Regions from separate parts of the Lactobacillus gallinarum genome, predicted to be linked through region 2. Evidence: predicted binding sites of a transcription regulator. Region 2 holds the regulator's gene; each other region holds the start of a gene.
The links. The regulator NrdR, encoded in region 2, represses ribonucleotide reductase genes. The targets are predictions, from matches to a motif close to ACACNATATATNGTGT.
Positions count from the first base shown of each region.

Region 1 (5,802 bases), on a different contig from region 2:
ATCTTCAACGAGTGGGTCATGGCCTAAGCAACGTGCATTAGTTGCTTCAGTTTCGGTAGCTGACATGGCAACGTTATATTCGTTAATACCTTGTTCATCCCAACGACCTTCTGAACCGTCTGCAGTTGGAGCAGCAGTCCACTTGCAGCCATCACCTTCAAGATGCATCTTAAAGCCGTTGTATTTTGAAACGTAGTCTTCATCATAGTGGCGTGCTTTGTTGACAACAAAAAGCTTTTCATTGATGCCGCCGTAACCATCTTCGTCACGAGCAATCATAGTTGAGCCATCAATTGAAGCATCTTTACCAACAAGCATCGCGGTACAGTTATCTTTTTTCATGCATGTACTTCCTTTTTTAATCTATATTCAAATTTTGCTATTCATTAACCTGAATTTGTTGATTAACTTTAGCCCTGCCATTATTATAGTTGAATTCATAGCCAGGTTGCACGTTATAAAGATAAACATTGAAATTTAATGAGCCATCAGTAGAAACAGCTTGTAGATTTACCCCTCGTGCCATTAGTTCATTGCCCCTAAAAATTGCGGTTGCCTGGTAAATTACCCGCTTATTTTGACGTAATGCTTTACGCACCTTTGCTTCAAAAATTGTCTGAATTTTTTGATTAGAAAAAGCAGACTGAGTAAACAAATTCTTAGGGTTATTCTGATCACCTGACTGATTACGCGGACTGTAATTACCATCTTGATCAATACCAGCTGAAACAGAATAAGCAATTAAGTGGCCGCGATTATAAATTTGTGTGCCATTTCTACGATTATAGTGCCAGCCAGTGGGCTCTACAAATTGCCGTACTCTCAAACTATCATTAGCCACATTGCGCTTTTCTAAAAATGCAGTGTTAGGACGAGAGGTCCGGTTAAGTGAATCAAGATTAGAATAAATTACACGATTAACCTTCCATGAATTTTTCACTAAAGTTGAGCGGTTGTGATTCACTACAGTAAAAGCTTTATCTCCGCTCTTAAAATTCAAATTAGCTAACTTTTTATAATCAACATCAGACAATCCGCCATAAGCCTTATTCGCTTTAGAAGCATCCCCAATCGTATTGGTTACATGCTGTTCATCATGATTGCCGGTAAAATCTTTCAAAAATTGACTACCACTTGGATCGCCGCCAGCTTTAGTAAAAAGTCCCCATGCGATTGCTATCAGAACAATAACTGATGACAGAACTGTCCCCTGTTTTTTACGTTTTCTTCTTGCCATAAAAATCCTCCATTTATTAAGAAATAATACTAATTCAAACATCAGTTTGCAATAGAACAAAAGAAAAAAGCCATCTTTTTTCAAGATAGCTTTTAACTACGAGCCCAATCATCAAGCATTGATAAAAAGAAACTCTCTGATAAACGCTTAATCTTAGCTCCATCTTTAATCAATAAACGCGCTCTATTCAAGTCATCATTATCTTTTCTAAAGAAATCATGATCACCCATAATCAAATAATTCGTAGTATTTTCTACATTTTGATCAAGTTGACCACCCATATTGTTAATCATTTTTTCCGCATCGTGCTGATACATGTGTAAATTACCAGATAAAACAATATTTTTATCTTGAACAGGATTACGGAACCCAAGTTGGTAACAATCAACTTCATCCCCAGTTAAATCGACATTCTTAATTTTGCCAATTGCCTGCTCTAATAAATCCTCCGTAAAATGCTGATTAAAGTCGTTATACACCTTAATTGTATCAAGAGAATCTGCCAAGCCGTGGTGCTGTTCTACTTGAGCAATTCCCGCACGCTGCATGCAGTCAATCAAACGATTATGCTGGCGCGGATAATATACTCTTGCTAGGCGAAGCACATCGACATAATCATTATTTAAAACTGGCAAGTTGTACTTTTGACTAAGATCATATAAGAAGTTCAAGTCAAAGTTAACATTATAACCAATAATGATGTCATCACTGATAAACTCACGAAATTCCTTAATTGCCTGTTCTGCAGGAATTCCCTCATTAACTAACTGTTCTTCAGTAATTCCGTTTAATTTAGTAATAAAAGCAGGAACTTTATTATTTTTAGGGAATTTTACTAAATTAGTGTATTGATCAACAATTTGACCATTTCTCACTTTTACCCCACCAAGTTCGGTAATCCGATCACGGAAAGGACTAAGACCAGTTGTTTCAATATCAAGCATTGTGTAATTAGACAAAAAGTCTGGTTTTTCTTGTCCCTTTTGCCGGAGTTTATCTTGTGCACCATCTACATGCAAAACCCCGTTTTTTACGTAAATACTCATCGTTCACCCTATTTAGTTAAATTCATCAACATATCACGCGAGCTAGTTGCAAAGCCTGCTGATCTCTTCTTCAAATCATCTAGCATGTCTTCATCAGCCAAATCAGCTGCTACATACTTCCAATTTGGAAATTGTTCTACCAATTTAACCATTGGATCAAGAAGCTGTGGACTAGTCTCATCGACGCCAAGCTCTAAAACTACAACTTTCTTGTCTTCATTACCAGTTAAAAACCAACGAAAACGAGTATTAGCATCTGTATCAGGGAAGAAGTTAGCATTAAGCGGCATGTGCAACTCCATTGGACTGTTGCAATCTTCACATTTTGGCACTTCACCTTCACCCACTAAAAATTTTTTGACTACTTCACGATCATCTTTTTGTCCATGGTTAATACCACTAGAACATTGCATTCTGGTCCAATCGCCAAAGACATTGAAAATGTGATTCTCATTAAAACCAGCATTTTCAAAAAAGTGAGCAAAAGTACTAGTTGCAATAAAGTATTCCTTATCTTGCAAAAGTTTCTTTAAAGCTTGCATCGTTTCACCAGGTTCGTATTGAAGAGAATATTCATTCACCAATTCACTCCAAAAACTCCATTGTTCACTCCAAGATTCGAATTTCTTATCAAGGGCATCCCCAATTGTATGCACATCGTATTTGTCGGCAATTTTGCCAAACTGGTCATCGAAGTTTTCTTCACTTAAGATGTCCAATCCTTCTTCTTTAGCCATGCCATTACCTGCAGTAACGATCACTGCATCCGCATCTTTAATCCATTCTTTTACCTTAGTAAAATCTGCCATCTTTATCTCTTTTCTTATTTAGAATAACCGGTCAAACGTAATTGTCCATCGATGTATTCACCTAAGAACACATCATTGATTCCATTATAACCTGCAGCTTGTACTTCTTGCTCAAGCCATGCTTTTCATCCTGATTTTCTTATTCTTCAACTTTTTTGTTTAATTCTACCATAATAAAAAAGCAGCGTTTTTTGCGCTGCTTTTTAAATCTTATTATTTGGAAATTTCTTTAAGCCCAGCATGACGACGTCCCATGTTAAACCAAGGTGAAACGGTAAATGCCAAAACATCATTAATGACATAAATCAATGAGTTGATAGCCATAGCCAAGTTGGCATCACCTTGTGCGTAAGTGATTCCCCAAAGAACAAGTTGAAAGATACCACTTGCAGTCCACCAGAAGTATTGGTTGTTGTAACGCATGAAGCACATGATACCGGCAGTAAGTGAAATAGCAAAACTGATAGCATCAACCCAAGGACGTGGATCATTAGTGAACTTACCAATTAAGAAGCCTGATACTAAGTAAACAGCCAATGTACCAACGATAGCGATGATCCATTCTTTTGAGCCAAATTTTCTCAAATGGTTCTTAGTATCATTATTCCATGACTTTACTGACAAAATAACTGGTAAGTCCAAAGTTGCAATATAAGCAATTTGTTCAAAGATGGAAAGATAATTCTTAGCTGACCAACCTGCATAAATAAAGCAAGCTGCTGATACTAATCCTAACCATCCATTAATTGCCTTAGTAGCATTAATTGCCAATACACAAAGCGTACCTAATAAAGTACCAATAAAAGTAATTAAAGTTACGCTGGTAACCTTAGCTTGAATAAGTAATGCTAATTGAAAACCAAAAGCAAAAAACCATAAACAATAATTTTGTATTGGCCATCCCTTTAATTGATTAAATAGCCAAACGAAATAATTCTCGTGTCTTTCCATATAAACAAACTACTCCCTTTTTATTTTAGGTTCACAATACTATATATTGTGCCTTATCCGCTTTTTTTATTAAAAGCATCGTTATCTAGTATAGTGGACTCAAAATTAAATACAAGGATTGACATTTTTTTGATTTGCGTTAGTACCATAATTTTTTATTTGTTAAGTTTTTTTAAAGCGCTTTTATTTTTATTTTCATAAGTGACACTATGTCATATAATGCATACAAAAAAGAAAAAGAATATATTAATTATGTGCTACGGAGATACTAAAAATGTTCAAGACAAAGAAAACGCAATTTGCTATTCGCAAATTGGCTAAGGGTGCTGTTGCAGTGTTATTAAGTTTCGGCATACTAGCTGGTCCTAGTGCGCCAATTGTCTCAGCAGCCTCTGAAGCAATTCAAAATGAAATGACTGATGATACAACTTCAAATGAAGTAACAAGTGATACAACTTCAAATGAAGTAACAAGTGATACAACTTCAAATGAAGTAACAAGTGATACAACTTCAGTAGTAGAAGAAAATGTTCCTGTAGAAAATAATACAGCAAACACTTTAACTACTGATAATACTGAAGTTTCAGCTAATTACTCTGAAAATACTGAGCAACCAATTCAAACAGAAGAAGCTGAAAGTACTACTCCAGTTGAAGATATAAATTCAAAATCTGAAGAAAATGTATCTCAAAATAATAATATTAATACTTCTAAAGAAGGTACAAATAAAAAAGATAAACCAAATATCAATGAAATGACCAAGGAAGAATTGGCAAATCATATTAAAGATTTGGCAGATAAACATCCTTTAGGTATCGCTGGTATCTTCCATATTTTCGGTAATGAAGTGACCCAAAATGGTCATATTGCAGGTAATATTGCTGCAGATAAACTTTCTGGTACAAATTTTGGTACCAATTCAAATGCAACCAATAATTTAACCAACGGTGATATCCACTATGTTGGCAATCTCAATGGACTTAACAAAATCGATGGTGACAACAAAGTAGTCATCTTTGGACCAGACATTGAATACCGTTCATTTGAGAATGATGGAGCAATTGAAGTTAACTATGGAACTGCAGAAAAACCTGACTGGAGAAAAGTAGATATTTCTTATAACCACATTGTTCAAGCCGATCAAAAAATTGATATTCAAGGCGAACTAGATAAATTAAGTCAAAAGTCAGATAACTGGGCTAGTCAAGCACAGACCGAAGGAGTTAAAGCCGATTTTAATGATCTCAACAATAGTTGGATCGATGTTTCTGAGGCTATAAAGAATGCTGGCGACAGTAAGGAACCTATTTATGTAACAATTGATGCCGCACACCTTTCAGGCGACAAACGTAATATTACGATCAAAGGTATTCCTGCTGGTGCTGAAGCTCCAATGATTATTTTAAATGTAATTAATATTCAAGGTGGAGATTTAACAGTTCAAACTCACCTTGTACTGGAATATGCTGATGGTAATAATATTGGCGGTTCTTCTGAAACTCCAAATCAATTTAATAAATTGCTCTGGAACTTCGGTACAGATGTTAATAAATTACATTTTGCTGGAGACTACCATTTGGGAAGTATTCTAGCAACCAACGCTCATATTACAAATGCTGTTAACATTGACGGTAATATTATTGGTAACAAAGTTACTGTTAGTGGTGAAACAGACCGTTGGGACTTAACACCACCATTCGTAGAATTTGAAGAACCTGAAAAGCCTAAGCCGGAGCCTAAACCTGAACCTGAACCAGAG
Region 1 is NZ_NFKZ01000010.1:21,001-26,802, forward strand. Features, by position in the region: gene B5E95_RS05210 (C69 family dipeptidase) at 1-342, opposite strand, end outside; gene B5E95_RS05215 (DNA/RNA non-specific endonuclease) at 380-1,237, opposite strand; gene B5E95_RS05220 (exonuclease domain-containing protein) at 1,330-2,283, opposite strand; gene B5E95_RS05225 (SIR2 family NAD-dependent protein deacylase) at 2,292-3,092, opposite strand; gene pnuC (nicotinamide riboside transporter PnuC) at 3,306-4,043, opposite strand; gene B5E95_RS10765 (cell surface protein) at 4,318-5,802, shown strand, end outside.
Region 1: a site for NrdR is predicted at 4,080-4,095, ahead of pnuC (nicotinamide riboside transporter PnuC). Genes of this name have one in related genera too.

Region 2 (5,802 bases):
ACTGAAGATGACACCATTGAGTTTTACTTAGAAATGCTCGGTGCTAACTATCACTTAGCTCCTTTTGTTGGCTTTAGCTTGAAGATTAACGACAAGATCTACGTTTCAAGAGACGTTGAATTGCTTGAAGAAGATAATATCAAGCACATCTTAGAAGACGAAAAGATTAAGAAGAATGTTTTTGACCTGAAGAGAACAATGGTTGCTGCACATCGTTTGGGCATTCACACTCACGGTCTTGATTACGACATGCTTTTGGCATCTTACTTGATTAATAATGAAAATAACTCCAACGATCTTGGTGAAATTGCCCATCTTTATGGGGATTATTCCGTTAAGACCGACCTTGAAGTCTACGGCAAAGGTAAGAGTGAACACATCCCTGATGACGATGATGAATTATTCAACCACTTAGCTTCCAAGGTCAACGCCATTGAAAAACTTAAGCCGGAGCTTCTTAAAAAGCTTAAAGAACACGAACAGGATGCTTTGTTTGACACAATCGAAATCCCAACCGCGCGCGTTTTAGCCAGAATGGAAATGAACGGGATGAAGGTCGAAGCAAGTACTTTAATTCAACTGCAAAATGAATTTGCCGTTAAATTGAAGGAACTCGAAGACAAGATTTATGACCAAGCTGGTGAAAAGTTCAATTTGAATTCACCTAAGCAATTAGGTCACATTTTGTTTGAAAAGCTTGGTTTGCCAGTCATCAAGAAGACCAAGACTGGTTACTCAACTTCAGTTGAAGTTTTGGATCAATTAAAGACGCAAAGTCCAATCGTTAGTGAAATTTTGGATTACCGTCAAATTGCCAAGATTCAATCTACCTATGTAAAGGGTCTGCTTGACGTTATCCAACCAGATGGCCGTGTTCACACGCGTTACTTGCAAACCTTGACTGCGACTGGTCGACTTTCTAGTGTGGATCCTAACTTGCAAAATATCCCTACCCGCACCGAAGAAGGAAAGCAAATCAGAAAAGCTTTCGTGCCAAGTGAACCAGACGGCTACATTTTCTCTTGCGACTACTCACAAGTTGAACTTCGTGTTTTAGCTCACGTTTCGGGCGATCAAAACATGCAAGAAGCCTTCAAGACCGGTTATGATATTCACTCCCATACTGCGATGAAGATCTTCCATTTAGATTCTCCAGATGAAGTAACGCCACTGATGCGTCGTCACGCTAAGGCTGTTAACTTCGGTATCGTTTATGGTATTTCCGATTACGGTTTGTCCAAGAACTTAGGCATTTCTAGAAAACGTGCTCAAGAATTTATCGACAACTACTTCGAACAATATCCTCAAATCAAGGATTACATGAATAAAGCAGTACAAGAAGCGCGTGACAAGGGCTATGCCGAAACAATCATGCACCGTCGCAGATACTTGCCAGATATTCACGCTAAGAAGTACACCGTTCGTGCCTTTGCTGAAAGAACTGCTATTAATTCACCAATTCAAGGTTCAGCTGCCGATATTATTAAAATTGCAATGATTAACATGCAAAAGAAGTTAGATGAACTACATTTGAAGACTAAAATGGTAGTGCAGGTACACGATGAATTGATTTTTGATGTACCAAAAGATGAGCTAGAAACAATTAAAAAGATTGTGCCTGAAGTAATGCAATCAGCTGTTAAGCTTGATGTGCCACTAATTGCTGATTCTGGCTGGGGACACAATTGGTATGATGCAAAGTAGGTGATAAAATGCCTGAAATGCCTGAAGTTGAAACAGTTCGAAGAACGCTGCTTCCTTTAGTTAAGGGAAAAACTATTAAAAAAGTGATTTTGTGGTATCCAAAAATTGTGGCGACTGATCATGAAAAATTTTTATCTGAATTGCCTGGTAAAAAGATTATCGATATTGATCGCTACGCCAAGTATTTGCTTATTCGCTTGAGTGATAATTTAACGATTGTTTCTCATTTGCGAATGGAAGGAAAGTATCATTTAACTGCGCCGGAAACGCCTAAGGATAAACACGATCACGTTGAGTTTGTTTTTACTGATGGAACAGCGTTGCGGTATAATGATGTGCGCAAATTTGGGCGGATGCAGCTAATTTTAACTGGCACCGAAAGACAAACTACAGGGATTGGTAAGCTTGGAGTAGAACCAAATAGTTCTAAATTTACTTCAGAATATTTAATTAATGGCTTAAAGCGTAAGAAGAAAAATATCAAAAACACTTTGCTTGATCAATCAGTAGTAGCTGGTCTAGGTAATATTTATGTTGATGAGGTTCTTTGGCGAACCAAGATTCATCCTTTAAGTCAGGCCAATAAAATTCCTGTGGAAAAAGTATCTGAATTACATGATCAGATTAATAAAATTATTGCCGAAGCAATTAAGCTGCAAGGTACTACAGTTCATTCCTTTTTGAATGCGAATGGACAAGTTGGTGGCTTTCAAAGTAAATTGCAAGTTTACGGTCATGTAGGTGAGCCCTGCCCAGTTTGTGGTACTAAATTTGAAAAAATTAAGGTTAATGGTCGGGGAACCACTTTTTGTCCTCATTGTCAGGTGATTTATAAATGAGTTATGTCTTAGCATTAACAGGTGGAATTGCCACCGGTAAAAGTACTGCTGATGATTTTTTTAAAAAGAAAAACATTCCGATTATTGACTGTGATCAAATTGCCCACGAACTGATGAAACCCGGCAATGCATCTTGGCAAGCGATTAAAGATCATTTTGGGGTAGAATATTTAAATTCAGACCAAACAATAAATCGTAAAAAATTAGGGCAATTAGTTTTTAGTAATAAAAGAGCCTTGTCTGAATTAAATCAGTTGACGCATCCGTTAATTTTCGATAAAACAGTAGCAAAGATAAAAGAATATCAGAATTTTGCTCTTGTTATTTTAGATGCACCAGTGTATTTTGAAGCGGGATTGGATAAAAAACATGTAGCTAATGGAGTTTTAGTGATTACCCTTCCTGAGCAATTACAGATTGAACGTTTAAAAAAGCGTAATAATCTATCTGACGAGGAAGCAAGAATGCGGATTAATAGTCAGATGCCATTAGCTGAAAAAGAAAAAATGGCCGATTTTGTAGTGGCAAATACTGGTACAATAAAAGAATTAGAAAATAAACTAGAACAGATATTAATTAAGATCAAAGAAGAGGGATAGCTATGGAATGTCCAAATTGTCATCAAAATGCCTCCCGCGTTATTGATTCACGTCCTAGTGATGAAAACCGTGCAATCAGACGACGCAGAGAGTGTGAAAATTGTGGTTTTCGTTTTACAACTTTTGAAAGAGTAGAAACAGCTCCGTTACTTGTAATTAAAAATGACGGTACGCGTGAACCATTTAATCGCAAGAAAATCTTGCATGGTGTAATGGCTGCAGGACAGAAACGACCAATTAGCAGTGAGCAATTTGAGCAATTGGTTGATCATGTTGAAAATAAAGTAAGAAAGCAAGGCATTAGTGAAATTTCATCTAAGAAGATTGGTCAATACGTTATGGATGAATTGGCTGATCTTGATGATGTGGCTTACATTCGTTTTGCATCTATTTATCGTGAATTTAAAGATATGTCTAGCTTCATGAAGACTATGGAAGACATGATGGCTAAGAAAGGTAAGGGCAATTAGTCATGTTTGAGACGTCTGATCCCAAACATCTTTATTATGTAGCCAATCGTGTGAAGCTTTTTCCCGAAGATGAAAAAGTTTTAATCAAATTATATCAACCGTTAGTAGGTGCAGTAGCAGTAGCGCTATATCAGACTTTGATTCAAAATTATGATCCGTATGGCATAATTTCCGACTCGAAGGGGATATATTCATTGCAAGAGCAATTGGATTGCAGCTTGAAACAATTATTTGATTCATTGCATAAATTAGAGGCTGTGGGATTAGTCCAAACACTTTTGTCTAATAATGTATTCAATAATGTTTTAGTTTTTAAATTGCTGCAAGTTCCAGCTGCAGACAAATTTTTTGCGACGCCACTTTTAGCTAGTTTATTAAAAGAAAAGGTTGGTGTATCAACCTTTCATGATTTAAGTCATGCTTTTGCTCAAGAAGCAAAATTAAGAGAAAAACCTATTAAAAATGCTAAAGACGTGTCAGCAAACTTTTTTGATGTTTTTCGTTTACCTGGGGATGAAGCAATCACTCCGTCTAGTGATGTGGTTCAAGCCGCACAAGAAAATAAGATTCATGAAGTTGAAACTGCCAAGGTGAATGATCACGATAGTATTGATTGGGATTTTATCAAGCAGGAGTATAATCGCTATCAAATTCCAGCTAGTGAAATTGACCTTAATAAAGATCAAATTCGTGGTTTAATCCAAACGTATGGCTTATCAGAAAAAGAATTTGTGGATGAAAGCTTGCCATGTCTTCATGGCTCATATAGCTTAAATATGCATGACATTAGCAATACTTTAGCGGAAAATTATAAGAGGGCTAATACTAGAGAAAATGTACAAAAGCAGTTAAATGAAGGGCAAAAAAAGGCATTAGCTGTGATTAAAGATATGGATGACCATGATAAAAAGCTGTTAAAAGCAGCTAATGAGAGTTCACCCGCTGAATTTTTGTATAAAATAAAAACGCAAAAAGGCGGTATAACTAGTGCCAATGAGAAGCAGATTATTAATAATTTGCACACCCAGTATGGGTTGCCTGAAGACTTAATCAACATTTTGACCTATACATGTCTTACTTATGACACAGTAGTTAGTTCTAATTTGGCTTATAAGATTGCCAATGACTGGCTGCAACATGGCGTGGCTACAGCCGTACAGGCTTTGCAATATGTGAAAAAGCGGCGCAATAGCTTTGGTAAGAAAAAATTTGTTCGAACTTATCAAAAGCGAGTCGAAAAAGGCACTGATTGGAGTAAGAAAAAGGCTGATAGGGATGCTGGCATTTCTACCGAGCAATTGAAGAATTTATTTAAAGATTTAAATAATAAATAGGATTCAAAGATAATTGGAAGTAGGTGAAAAAATGGAGCCAATTGGCAATGTAATTAAAAAGATTGTAAAAGAGCGTAATCTGGGTGATGAACAATCTTTGATAGAACAAGCCTTGCGTGATCCTGATGTGCAGTCATTTATTCATGCAAATGCAGATAAAATTGATCAAAAGATGATTCGAAATAGTATATCTAACTTGTATGAGTATTATTCTCAAAAGCATACTGCGAGTAAGGTGATGGCAGGGTATGCTCCCCAATTATTTTTGAATGGTAAAGTAATTGATATTCGGTATGTGCCAACTAAGGCAAAATTAGCTCAAGATCGCAAGCAAGCTGCCGAGCGAAGATTACAACTAATCGATGTTCCGACTCGTCTTCATGATGTGAGTTTGAGTGAAATTGATGTAAATGATGATCGTAAACAAGTTTTAACTTTGATCTACGACTTTTTAAGAAAATATAAGCAAAATCCGCATATTCAGGGACTATATTTGTCAGGTGATTTTGGTGTTGGTAAGACATATATTTTAGCGGGATTAGCTAATTATGTGGTCACGAACATGAATAAAAATGTTGTGTTCTTGCATGTGCCAACTTTTATAGCCGGATTAGCAAGTCATTTTGACGACAATAGTTTGCAAAGTGAAATTCGCCGTTTGTCTGAATGTGATTTATTGATTTTAGATGATATTGGTGCTGAGAGTCTTAGTCAATGGTCACGAGATGACGTATTGGGTGTAATTTTACAAGCTCGGATGGATAATGTTTTACCAACATTTTTCTCATCTAATCTTGATATGGAAGCATTAGAATCTCATTTTGAAGAAACACGTAATGCGACTGATCCAGTAAAG
Region 2 is NZ_NFKZ01000007.1:60,535-66,336, forward strand. Features, by position in the region: gene polA (DNA polymerase I) at 1-1,704, shown strand, start outside; gene mutM (DNA-formamidopyrimidine glycosylase) at 1,713-2,543, shown strand; gene coaE (dephospho-CoA kinase) at 2,540-3,142, shown strand; gene nrdR (transcriptional regulator NrdR) at 3,145-3,612, shown strand; gene B5E95_RS04380 (replication initiation and membrane attachment family protein) at 3,615-4,946, shown strand; gene dnaI (primosomal protein DnaI) at 4,978-5,802, shown strand, end outside.

Region 3 (5,802 bases), on a different contig from region 2:
ATGTTTCCTATCAAAGAGCAGTTAATTTAAACCTGCTTTCTAAAGTCAATGGCAAGGTAGAGCGCGTTCAATTCTCAAATGCAGATCCTGATCAAAGTGCGTCGATGTCAGCAATGCGCTCACAGGCAATGAGTTCGATGGGAATTGGTTCCTCTGTTTTTCCTACCGCTTTAAATAAAAAGAAGGGCTCATTCTTGAAGCAAAATTATCAGTTGCTCTCTGGTCATTGGCCAAGCAAAACTACTGACCTCGTTTTAGTAACCGACAATAAAAATACCGTTAACATTAATTCTTTGAAGAACCTTGGCTTTGATGTCGACAACAAAGAACGTGTTAAATTTAGTAAGCTAATCGGTAAAGAATTCAGTATCGTTGATAATAATGACTACTACCAAGAATTACCTACGGGGATGTTTGTTCCTAAGAAAGCTAATTCAGCAATGTACAACGGCGGTACCAAGCTGAAGCTAACTGGGGTAATTAGACCTAAGAATGAAGATTCGATGGCTCTTTTATCAACGGGAATCGCATATAGCGACAAGCTTTCTCAAGATGTCATCAACGACAACAAGAATTCTGCCATCGTGAAGGCTCAAAAGAAGTCTAACCGCAGTGTTTTAACTGGACAAAGCATGAAGGCTAATGAAAAGAAGATGATCATGCAAACCTTAGGTGGTTCAAGCATCCCTACTGGCATCATGATCTACCCTAACAACTTTGATGACAAGGACAAGGTTCTTGATTACCTTGATAAGTGGAACAAGGGCAAAAAGAAGACCGACAAGATCATCTACACCGATATGTCTAGTGCCGTAACGACTATGACCGGTGGTTTGCTTGGCGGTATTACGACTATCCTAGTTGCCTTTGCCGCAATTTCATTGATCACTTCAATGATCATGATTGGTATCTTAACCTACACTTCAGTTCTCGAAAGAACCAAGGAAATTGGTGTCTTGAAGGCTTTAGGTGCTCGCAAGAAAGATATCACTCGCGTCTTTGACGCCGAAACCTTCATCTTAGGTGTCTTCTCTGGTGTGCTCGGTGTCTTCATCGCTTACCTATTAACATTCCCAATCAACAGCGTGATTTATAAGATTACCGATTTAGCTAATGTTGCTCAGCCTGATCCAAAAGCTGCGTTGATTTTAATTATTATTTCAACCGTATTAACTTTAATTGGTGGTCACATCCCTGCTAGAATGGCAGCTAAAAAGGACGCGGCTATCGCGCTTAGAAGCGAATAAGAAAAACAGCGTTAGAATTACTAACGCTGTTTTTTACGCTCTTTTCAACACTAAATTAAGTGGTGTAACAATCACCGGCACTACTAATGCAGTGAAGATTGCTTCAATCACACCATTTGCACCTAGCGCTGTAATCAAAATCAGAATCAGCGGCGTGCTAGAATTATAGTTGCCTAAATAATGAAGCAGACTAGCTGGATCATGCATAAAGAAAATACTTGTCAGTAAAATTACCATGATCGTGTTGGTCAATGAAGTTACTGCTCCACTCAAAATGTAGCCTAACTTGGCATAATTGGTTTTGCCCATTGCTTTGGAAATTAAGCCTGGGAAAAAGCCTGCTAAAACACTAGGCACAACAGAAATTACTGGATTTTGGAACAGCATCAAGCTGACCATATCTCCAGGTTGCGTATATGCAACGATTAATCTGGTAATTCCCCAAAATAATCCAAATCCTAAACCTGCCTTAGGGCCCATCAAAGTACCATAAATCGCAATTGTCATCGGAATCGTGGTAATTGCAGGCAAGGCCGGAATGATTCGCACATAACCAATATTCGGTACGAAAGTTTGCATGATCAAAATAGCTGCAAAAACTGCAGTAATGGTCATGCGTCTCGTTTCTTCTCGTCTCATTTTTATCCCCAATTCATTAAAAAGATACTACTAATTAAACCATAGTCAGATTTTTTTCTCAGCAAAAAAGGCCTGTTTCACATGAAACAAGTCTTTTATTTTTTACTTAAATTACCGCTAAAGGAGTTTTCTCCGTTGGAATTGGAAAATCACTATTAATTAACCTTAACTCGTCATCAGTTAACTTTATTTCTTGAGCAGCAATATTTTCCTTCATGTGTTTAATACTGCTGCTTTTTGGAATGGCCAACACATTGCCATTGCGCAAAGTCCAAGCAAGCATAATTTGATGCGGTGTTACACCATGATCGCGAGCCACGATCTTCAAATTCTGCGTAATTCTAATCGTGTCTCCTGCTCCAGAATTAAACGGAGAATAACCAATAAAGCTGACGCCATGCTCTGTTTGCCAGTCTTGCAAATCAAACTCTGTGCCTCGTTCCTTAATATTATAGAGATCTTCGTTAGCAAAACATTCTGTTCCACCAGGCACACTAAATAATTCTTTCATATCAGACGTATCAAAGTTAGAAACGCCCCAGTGACGAATTAATCCTTCTTTTTGCAAAGCTTGCAAACCGCGAATCGTGTCTGATAAACGATGATTACCGCGCCAATGCAATAAATATAAATCTAAATAATCAGTACCTAATCTCTCTAAGCTAGCTTCCAGACTCTTTCTCTCTAGCTCAGGAGTCGCATGATAGGGATAGAATTTTGAAATTAAAAACAATTTATCACGATCGTAATCTTTAATTGCCTCGCCTATCAGCTCTTCACTTTTGCCATCACCATACATTTCTGCTGTATCGATAATGTTCAAGCCATTATCTAAACCATAGCGAATGGCCGCAATTTCATCTTTTTTATTTTTGGGATCTTCACCAATCCCCCAAGTACCTATACCTAAGCCTGTTAACTTTTCAAAATCCATCCGTATTCACTTCCTTTACTCAAATTTTAACATAGTTCTGTGATTTTCATTTTACCAATTGACAAAATGGTCTATTCCATTTTATAATGGACTAGACCAGTAAAGGAGGGCTTTAAAATGAAAATTATTGTTACTGAAAACAAAATTCAAGGTGGAGCAAAAGCATTCGAGATTTTTGAAAATGAAATCAAAAATGGTGCTAAAGTTTTAGGTTTAGCTACCGGTTCTACCCCTGAAACTCTTTATCAAAACTTTACTAACAGTGATCTTAACTGTTCAAACTTAATTAGCATTAACCTTGATGAATATGTTGGCTTAACACCTGATAATCCTCAAAGTTACCACTACTTCATGCGCAAGCACTTATTCGACAAAAAGCCTTTCAAGAAATCTTACGTTCCAGACGGCATGACTAAAGATGTTGCTGCTACTTGCAAAGAATACGATCAAATTATCAAAGATAATCCAATTGACGTGCAACTATTAGGTATCGGCCGTAACGGTCACATTGCCTTTAATGAACCTGGCACTCCATTTGACATTGGTACTCATGAAGTTAAGTTGACTGAAAATACAATCAAAGCTAACTCACGTTTCTTCGACAACGAAGATGAAGTACCTAAGAGTGCAATTTGTATGGGTAATGCCAACATTATGCAAGCCAAAAAAGTAGTATTAATGGCCTTCGGTGAAAAGAAAGCACAAGCAATCAAAGAAATGATTGAAGGACCAGTTACTGAACAAGTGCCTGCATCAATTTTACAAAAACATCCTGATGTAACTATCATCGTTGATAAGGCTGCAGCTCAAGAACTAGACGACAAATACAAGAACTAAATAACAATTTATCCCTAAAAATGAAAAGCTAGGCTTTCTACAATCGTAGAAGACCTAGCTATTTTTGTGAATTATACTTCACTAAATCGCATTTTTGCTCTAAATATTGAAGTATAATTCATTTTTTATAATTTCTCTGCTCTAATTGAATTATGTTTCATTCCTATCCGATTTTTCATTTCTACCCTTGACTTTTTCGTGTGAAACAGAATTAAAAAAGAGCTTGTGTGCCACAATATCTTGTATTAAACTTATTAATTGTCCAATATCTGGTATTTAAGAAAGAATGTGATTCAAGTTATTGTTTTAAGCGGGCCAATTGGAGCCGGGAAATCCAGTTTAACCAGTATTTTAGCAGAGCACTTAGGTACACAAGCATTTTACGAAGGCGTTGATAATAACCCTGTTTTGCCGCTTTATTATAAGGATATGAAGCGTTACACTTTTTTACTTAACACTTATTTGCTTAACCACCGTTTAGCTCAAATCAATCAAGCTATTCAAGATAAGAACAGCGTATCCGATCGTTCTATCTATGAAGATGCGCTTTTCTTCAAGATGAACGCTGACAGCAAGGTCGCAGATCCTACAGAATTTAAGATCTATGATGACTTGCTTGAAAACATGATGGAAGATACGCCAGGCAACCCAAGCAAGAAGCCTGATTTGCTTATCTACATCCATGTTTCACTTGATACCATGCTTAAGCGCATTAAAAAGCGTGGTCGTTCATTTGAACAAATCAGCACAGATCCAGGCTTGAAGGATTACTACGCTAGATTGCTCAGATACTATGAGCCTTGGTATGAACAATATGATGCTTCTCCTAAGATAGCTATTAATGGTGACAAACTTGATTTTGTTTCTAGCATGGATGCCCAAAGAGAAGTATTGAAGGAAATTGATGAGAAGTTGCACGAAATCGGTAACTTATAAGACTGAATAAAAAGAAGGAACGTGATGACAGTTATTGTTTTAAGCGGGCCAATTGGAGCCGGGAAATCCAGTTTAACAGGTATTTTATCCAAATATTTAGGTACTAAGCCATTTTATGAAAGTGTTGACGACAATCCAGTTCTGCCACTCTTTTATGCTGATCCTAAGAAATATGCTTTCTTATTGCAGGTATACTTCTTAAACACGCGTTTTCACAGCATTAAAGATGCTCTTACTGAAGATAATAATGTACTCGATCGTTCTATCTACGAAGATGCGCTCTTCTTCCAAATGAACGCTGACATTGGTCGTGCAACCTCAGAAGAAGTGGATACTTACTATGAACTTCTGCACAATATGATGAACGAGCTTGAAAGAATGCCTAAGAAGAATCCAGATTTGCTTGTTCATATTAATGTTTCATATGACACCATGATTAAACGGATTAAAAAGCGGGGTCGTCCATATGAACAATTGAGTTATGACTCAACTCTAGAAGACTACTATAAGCGTCTGCTTCGCTATTACAAGCCTTGGTATGAGAATTACGATTACTCACCAAAGATGGAAATCGATGGTGATAAACTAGATTTCATGGCTAATCCAGCCGACAGGCAAGTAGTCTTGAATCAAATCACAGACAAATTAAAAGAAATGGGAAAGCTTCCTGAAGATTGGAAAAAGCCAACAGATATCCAAATCGAAGCATAATTTCCCAGGAAATAATAAACCGCATAGAAATTCTATGCGGTTTTTCTTTATTCAAATTTTGCCAACGCTTCAGCAATTCCATCATGATTATTATCGAGCGTCACATGATCTAAGCCAATCTTCTCTTTTAATTCTACGGGTGCATTACCCATTAAAATTGGATGACCTACTTCTTCCAACATTTCTTCATCATTATAGTTATCACCTAAAGCAATGCAATCTTTTAGTGGTACCTTGTATTCTTTCGCTAAAATTGCTACTGCACTGGCCTTGCTTACGCCTTTTAGTACGACTTCTAGTAGTGTTCTTGAGGATCTGACAATGCTCAAATCTGGGAATTTTTTAATCAATTCTTTTTGCATACGATCAAGTTCTTCTGGTTTGCCCATGATCAAAGCTTTGTGTACGCCCTGCAATTGCTCAATTTGATCAACAGTAACCGGAGTGGCCTTAACATCGACAATTTTCTCTTCATGTTCAACCAGCGGACTCTTTTCT
Region 3 is NZ_NFKZ01000023.1:8,693-14,494, reverse strand. Features, by position in the region: gene B5E95_RS07640 (ABC transporter ATP-binding protein/permease) at 1-1,247, shown strand, start outside; gene B5E95_RS07635 (ECF transporter S component) at 1,281-1,886, opposite strand; gene B5E95_RS07630 (aldo/keto reductase) at 1,993-2,820, opposite strand; gene nagB (glucosamine-6-phosphate deaminase) at 2,938-3,657, shown strand; gene B5E95_RS07620 (deoxynucleoside kinase) at 3,946-4,593, shown strand; gene B5E95_RS07615 (deoxynucleoside kinase) at 4,618-5,304, shown strand; gene B5E95_RS07610 (Cof-type HAD-IIB family hydrolase) at 5,352-5,802, opposite strand, start outside.
Region 3: a site for NrdR is predicted at 3,888-3,903, ahead of B5E95_RS07620 (deoxynucleoside kinase). Genes of this name have one in related genera too.